DNA from 2 places in the Mycobacterium sp. G7A2 genome. Region 2 is predicted to be linked to the other one. Evidence: riboswitches for the same ligand, from Rfam matches in the RefSeq annotation. Region 2 holds a riboswitch; the other holds the start of a gene.

Region 1 (3,396 bases), 1.4 Mb from region 2:
AGGACGCCGTCGCCACCGCCCTGGCCGCGACCGAGGATGCCTCCCGTATCGACACCGATGCCCTGGCGGGATACGCGGTCACGATCGGAAAAGGGCTGGCCGTGGACGCGGCCGCCGGAGCGTCGCAGGCCAAACTGGACGCGGTCGTCGACGTCGCGTTGGCCGGTCTCGCGAACGTGCTCGCGCGGGAATCGGGATAGGGCGCTCACTGACCGGAGCGGCCTGAGTGAATCACCGGCGCGGCACGCGGTGAATCACCCGGAGAGTGAAGCCCCCGTGATCCGTTGCGCCACCTCGCCGTAACGCTCGAACCGGTCCATATCGGCCAGCGCGTTGTACAACACGATGCGCTCCGCCACCCCGCCGTACTTGGTGATCAGCGCATCGGCCAACTCGTCCCACGTCGACTCGGTGGCGAACATCGCGATGTGCTCGTCGGTGATCTGTGCGGCCATGCCCGCGTAGTCACCGGCCTTCTGCTTCTCCCGGATCCGCGCCGTTGTCCCCTCGAACCCGGCCTCGTCCCAGATGAACGCGTAGTTCGGAGTGCTGCCGTAGAAGCTCATGCTGGCCCGCACCAGCTCCCGCTCGCGGTCACGCTCTTCGTCGGTGTCGCCGACGATCGTCATCACCGGCACGATCACCGCCACATCGGACGCGGAACGGCCCGACTTCTCTGCTCCCTCAGCGCGATTCGGTAGCACGTGGCGTGTGATGTAGCCCGGCTCGCCCAGCGGGTGCACGTGGATGCCGTCGGCCACCTCGCCGGCCATTCGCAACATCCACGGGTTGACCGCGGCGATGTCGACCTTCGGGTCCGGTGCGTCGATCGGTCCGGGGCTCCACTGCGGGGTGATGAAGTCCAGGCTGTAGAAGTCCCCGTGATGATCCAGCGTGCCGGTCCGGAACGCCGCGAAGCACGCCTTGACCGCCTGCACGTAGTCGCGTAGCCGCGGGCCGGGGCGCTCGAACTCCGCGCCGTAGCGCCGCACCACATGCGTGCGCACCTGGGTGCCCAGCCCGAGCCGGAAGTTCCCGCCGGTGGCCTCCTGCAGCTCCCACGCCGCCGCGGCCGTCACGAACGGGCTGCGCGGAAACGCCACCGCGACACCCGTCGACAACTCCAAGCCCGGCGCCGCCTGCGCCGCCACCGCCGCGTTCAGGTAGGCGGTGCGACCCGTCTCGGTGAACAACATCCCGGAGAAGTGCGCGGCCTGCGTCCGTTGGGCCAGGTCGCCGATACGCCGCAGCGGTTGGGGAGTGGTCATCACGTCGACGTGCATGGCCGAACCCTACGACAGGCGCTGCGGCAGCACAGTGGACTTGCACACCCCCACAACGAGGAGCCGCCGTGACGATCCAGCGCATCGGCTCGTCCCGGCTGACCGCCCACCGACCCGTCGACTATTGCTACAGTGCCCAACGAGATCGTCGGGAATCCGGTGAGAATCCGGGACTGACGCGCAACGGTATGGGCCTCGCGGCCTGAGTCCGACCGCCGGTGATCTCGTCACACGCCGGGTGGCTCCGCGAATGAGCCTGACACCGAAGGAAGTGCGCCGTGCGCTGCCTCGCCACACTGTTGGTCCTCCTGCTCACCGTCGTCGGCTGTGGACGCGCCGCCGACCCGCCACCGTCTGCGGCCGGGGAACACGGTGTCACCGGATACCCGCTCACCGTGCAGAACTGCGGACGCGACGTGGTCGTCGAGTCACCCCCGCAGCGGGCGGTGTCACTGAACCAGAGTTCCACCGAGATCCTGCTGTCGCTGGGACTGGCCGACCGCATGACCGGCACCGCCACGTGGACTGACCCGGTGCGGGCAGACCTGGCCGCCGCCAACGAGACCGTGCCGCGCCTGGCCGACAACAAACCCTCGCTGGAGACTGTCCTCGGCGCCGACCCCGACCTGGTCACCGCCTCGTTCGTCGGCACCCTCGGATCCGGCGGAGTGGCCGAGCGCAAGCAGTTCCACCAGCTCGGCGTCCCGACCTATCTGGCACCCAGCGACTGCGAAGGCAAGGTGGTCACCAGTGAAGACGGCGCGCGCACGCAACCGCTCAGCATGGATCTGATTTATCGGGAGATCACCGACCTGGCAAAGATTTTCGATGTACCACAGCGCGGTGACGACCTGGTCGCCGGCCTGCACCAGCGTTTGGACGCCGTCCACCCCGCCGACTCCGGCGTCACCGCCGCGTTCTGGTTCTCCGACATCCGCACGCCCTACATGGCCGGATGCTGCGGATCGCCGGGCATCATCGCCGCCGAGACCGGGCTGCGCAACGTCTTCGACGACACCCACGACGAATGGCCGCAGGTCAGCTGGGAGACGGTCGCCGACCGCGACCCCGACGTGCTGGTGCTGGCCGACCTGAGCCGTCGCACCATCGACGGTGACGCACTGGATTCCAAAATCGAATTCCTGGAATCGAATCCGGTCACCAGTCAGCTCAGTGCAGTCCGGGCACAACGCTACATCGTCGTCAACGGTGCCGACCTGAATCCGTCGATCCGCACCGTCGACGGCGTCGAGAAGGTCGCCGACGGGCTCAGTGCGTTCGGGCTCGCGTCCCCGCGGTGAGAAGCACGTCGTCACTGTTGCCCCTGCTGTGGGGTCTGAGCGGCGTGGCGTTGGTGCTCTCCGCGGCCGCGGCCATCACCATCGGCCCGGCAGCGATCTCGGTGCCCGACGTCTACGCCATCGTCGTCCACCACCTCGGCGGCCCGGCCTCCGGAGTATCACCTTTGCAGGACGGCGTCGTGTGGCAGCTGCGCCTGCCCCGGGCCGTGCTGGCCGCGGTGTGCGGTGCCGGGTTGGCGTTGTGCGGCGCCATCCTGCAGTCGCTGCTCCGCAACCCCCTCGCGGATCCGTTCGTGCTCGGCGTGTCCTCCGGCGCGTCGACCGGCGCGGTCCTGGTCGCGGTGCTCGGCGTCGGCGGCGGAGTGCTGACGCTGTCCGGTGGCGCATTCCTGGGCGCGGTGGTGTCATTCGGGTTGGTGCTGACGTTGGCGTACTTCGCCGGCGGCGGCACCGACCGCGTCGTCCTCGCCGGTGTCGCAGGCACCCAACTGTTCTCGGCGTTGACGTCGTTCGTGGTGCTGTCGTCGGCCAACGCCGAACAGACCCGCGGGGTGCTGTTCTGGTTACTCGGCTCGCTGTCCGGCGCGTCGTGGACGGACGTGCAGCTGTGCGCGGCGGTGGTGGGCTTCGGACTGGTGTGCTGCCTGCTGATGGCTCCGACGATGGACGCCTTCGCATTCGGGCAGGACACCGCGGCCACGCTCGGGGTGTCCGTGCAGCGCACCCGCGTCGTGCTGCTCGTGCTGACCGCGCTGATGACCGCGACCGTGGTGGCCGCGGCCGGGGCGATCGGCTTCGTCGGCTTGGTCCTC
Region 2 (3,396 bases):
GCGAGGTCGAGTCCTCCGGGCTCGAGATGCGGCCCCCCGCGCAGGCCCACCGCGATCGGCACCGACCCTAGCGCGATGAACACGGCAGGGCCGATCAGCGCCAGGACGAACAGGCGCGGACGAACCCGGGCGAGCACCAGCGTTGCCACGGCGACCGCCAGAAGTACCAGCGGGGCGGCCGTGCGCGGTGGCAGCACCATCGCGCACACCAGCAACCCGCCGTACAGCACGAGCTTCTCCGCGGCCGGGTGGCTCGACCACCGGTTCTGGGCCGCACTGAGGTCCAGGGGATTCATCGCGGCGACTCAGGCGCCGCCGGGCGCTCCTCGGTCAGCCGGGGGCAGCGCCTCCGTGCGCCCCCGGTGCCGGCCCGCGTACCACCCGACCGCACCTCCGAGAACGATGCCTCCGAGCCCGGCCTGCAGCGCGAACAACCCCGACTCGACCTCGCCGGGAAGCTCACCGACCAGGGCGTCGTACCACGGCTCGTAACTCTCGTCGATACCGGCGATGACCTCTTCGGCCTGGCCGTCGGCGCCGCCGAACTCGGCTTCGGCGTCCTGCGAGTAGCCGTAGAGCAGGGAGCCGACGGCGATTGCGGCAGAAACGGTGAGTAGCACGATGGCCAGCACCCAGACCGAGCGGGAACTGGATTTGACGGTGGGTGAGCTCATCGCTGGACCTCCTCGCGCTCGCTGCTGCGGGGCTCCTCGCCGGCACCGGCCGGGACGTCCTTGTTCTTGAGGAACCCGAGGTTGAGCAGCTCGGACGAGGCGACCTGCATGAGCACGCGGACCACGACGACGGTGATGAGACCCTCGACGATCGCCAGCGGGACCTGGGTGATCGCGAAGACCCCCATGAACTCCACGAAGCTCTCCCCGAAGCCGCCCTCGGCGGACGGGAATGCCAGCGCCAGCTGGAAACTGGTGACGATGTAGGTGAAGAGGTCCGCGACGAAGGCCAGTGCGAATACCGCCGGCAGCAGTCCGACCCCGGCCTTGCGCACTGCGAAGAACACCGCGAAGCCCGCCCAGGGGCCGGCGATCGCCATGGAGAACGCGTTGGCGCCCAGGGTGGTGATGCCACCGTGCGCGAGCAGCAGAGCCTGGAACAACAGCACGATGGTGCCCAGGAACGCCATCACCGGCGGCCGGAATATGGCAGTGCCGAGCCCGGTACCGGTGGGGTGTGAACTCGAACCCGTCACGGACGGAAGCTTGATGGCCGACATGACGAACGAGAACGCTCCGACCGCGGCCAGCAGCGGACCCGCCGACGGTTGGCGCTTGACGGTGGCGACGACCTGCATGGCGCCGTGGACGACGAAGGGAGCCGCCGCGATGGTCCAGGCCACCGCGTGGGCCGGGGGCAGAAACCCCTCTGCGATATGCATTTTTGTCGGATGTGCCTTTCCGCCCAGCACCTCGTGGGCATCGATATCGGTGCTGTGGTCGGTCTCCTGGCTCACGGGTCCGTCGGATCTCCCGGGGGAGAGCCGAAACGCCGGAGTCCGCCTTCCCACCCGCGCGACGCGCGAGCAGTGGCATGCATGACGCCGACTTCCCGTTCACAGTGGCGAGGGCCGCCCCGGTCTTGCACCGGGTTCCCGTACACCGCAGCAGACGGAGCATAACCTCCACGCGGTCGGCGTGGTCGCTCCGGCGGGTTAGGTTTCGATCAGGCCGAACATCTGCTCGGCGATCGACAGCAGCCACGCGGCCGCGGTCTGGCTGCGGTATTCGGGCCAGTTCGACTGCAGGCTGACCACCCAGCCCTGACCAGTGTGGTCGACGGCGTACCAGCTGAAGGTCAGGTCACCGGGTAGGTTGCCGGCCTTCGCGCCGATGTAGGGCCATTTCGTGCGATCGAGGTCGATGCCCGGCACGAACGACAGGATGTCCTTGACGGGCGCCGCAGCTCCCACAGCGGCGCTCTGCAGCGCGGCGTGCAACCGGCAGATGTCGGCGGCGCTGGCGTACCACTCGGCGCCGATGGCCGAGGCGGGGGTGTGGGTGCGTTCGGGGTCGGGCTGGTACGGGCGCGTGTTGGTCTGCTGCAGCAGCTGCGCGCGTCCCTGCGGTGACGCCTTCTTCCACTCGTCGCGCAGGTCGGGCTCGCCCCAGCCGACCGAGAACATCTCGTGCATGGTCGGGAACGGCGTCATGCTGGTGGGGTCGTGGTGCCCGGCGGCGACCAGTGCGCGCTCGATGGCGCCCGGCCCGAGCCGGCCGATCAACAGATCGGTGGCCATGTTGTCGCTCGCCGAGATCATCTGCTGCGCCGCCTCGCGCACGCTCACTTCAGTTCCCGGCGGCGCCTTGTCGAAGCCCGAGGAGCCGACCGCCTTCGCTTCCTTGGTGATGGTCAGCTGATCCGACCAGGCCAGCGTGCCGGCTTTCACCGCGTCGGCGACCGCGAGCAGCACGTACAGCTTGAAGATCGATGCCAGCGGCAGCGACATGTCGGTGTTGGTGCCCGCCACCTTGGTGCAGCGCCCGTCGTCGACCCGGGCGACCTGATAGGAGTACCGCGCTCCAGAGCTGCTCAGCTCGGCGTCGACGTCGGCCCAGTCGTCGATCTGCGGCCGGACCAGGGTGACGTTGAAGCGGTCGACCATCCCGGCGTCATCGGTGCGCAGGGTGATCGTCTGACCGACCCCGTAGGACGTGACGACGTCGAGGGTCGCGTTGCCGGCGCCGATGTCGACGTCGGTGACGGTGAACGGTCGGTCCCACCACATCCTGTCGAGCGTGACGCCGACGTGTTCGACGATGTCCGGAGCGGCCAGCGTGCGGATGCCGACCTCGCCGATCGGCCAGTCGCTGTTGAGCATGTCCATGGTCTGCTTGGCGCGCAGACCCTGCGGAGTGTTGATCTGGATGGGTGCGCCGTAGCTGCCGTCGGCAGGAGCCGGTCGGGGGCCGGCGCACGCGCAGGCCAGGGCGGCGACGAGGGCGAGCGCGATCGTCAGCCTCGCCCGGCGCCGGACCCCGGCCGCGTCACGCCGAGGTGTCAGTCCCTGCAACGTCGAGCACAACCTCGAACTCCAGCAGCGATGCACCTTTGGCGACGGGGTTGGCCCGCTCGCCGGCGTGCGCTTCGATGGCCGGCCCGGTCGCCCAGGCCTGGAAAGCTTCCTCGGACTCCCACTGGGTGACGACGAAGTAGCGGTCTTCGCCCTTGATGGGGCGCAGCAGCTGGAAACCCAGGAAGCCGGGCTGATTGTCGACGGCGTGGGCGCGGTGGGCGAACCGCTTCTCCAGCTCCGGGCCGGCGTCGGGCGGGACCTCGATTGCGTTGATCTTCACCACGGGGGTCTGGCTTGCCATGGCCATCAGGCTACCGCGTGGGGTCGGCATGATGAGCCCATGGATTCCCCACCGGATGCCTCTG

Evidence for each region. A riboswitch is a leader RNA that binds a small molecule or an ion and turns the genes downstream of it on or off. The one in region 2 is predicted to bind cobalamin.
Region 1: it holds a riboswitch for cobalamin, as region 2 does, so the genes downstream of both, ACEWX3_RS24005 (ABC transporter substrate-binding protein) here and ACEWX3_RS02865 (energy-coupling factor ABC transporter permease) in region 2, are expected to answer to the same signal.

What each region holds. Positions count from the first base shown of each region.
Region 1 covers NZ_CP169251.1:5,054,826-5,058,221, reverse strand. Annotated here, with positions in the region: gene ACEWX3_RS24015 (TetR/AcrR family transcriptional regulator) at 1-200, shown strand, start outside; gene ACEWX3_RS24010 (TIGR03617 family F420-dependent LLM class oxidoreductase) at 255-1,283, opposite strand; cobalamin riboswitch at 1,397-1,519, shown strand; gene ACEWX3_RS24005 (ABC transporter substrate-binding protein) at 1,562-2,584, shown strand; gene ACEWX3_RS24000 (FecCD family ABC transporter permease) at 2,581-3,396, shown strand, end outside.
Region 2 covers NZ_CP169251.1:592,186-595,581, forward strand. Annotated here, with positions in the region: gene ACEWX3_RS02855 (energy-coupling factor transporter transmembrane protein EcfT) at 1-296, opposite strand, end outside; gene ACEWX3_RS02860 (energy-coupling factor ABC transporter substrate-binding protein) at 306-674, opposite strand; gene ACEWX3_RS02865 (energy-coupling factor ABC transporter permease) at 671-1,396, opposite strand; cobalamin riboswitch at 1,435-1,636, opposite strand; gene ACEWX3_RS02870 (serine hydrolase) at 1,670-3,028, opposite strand; gene mhuD (mycobilin-forming heme oxygenase MhuD) at 3,003-3,332, opposite strand; gene ACEWX3_RS02880 (alpha/beta fold hydrolase) at 3,372-3,396, shown strand, end outside.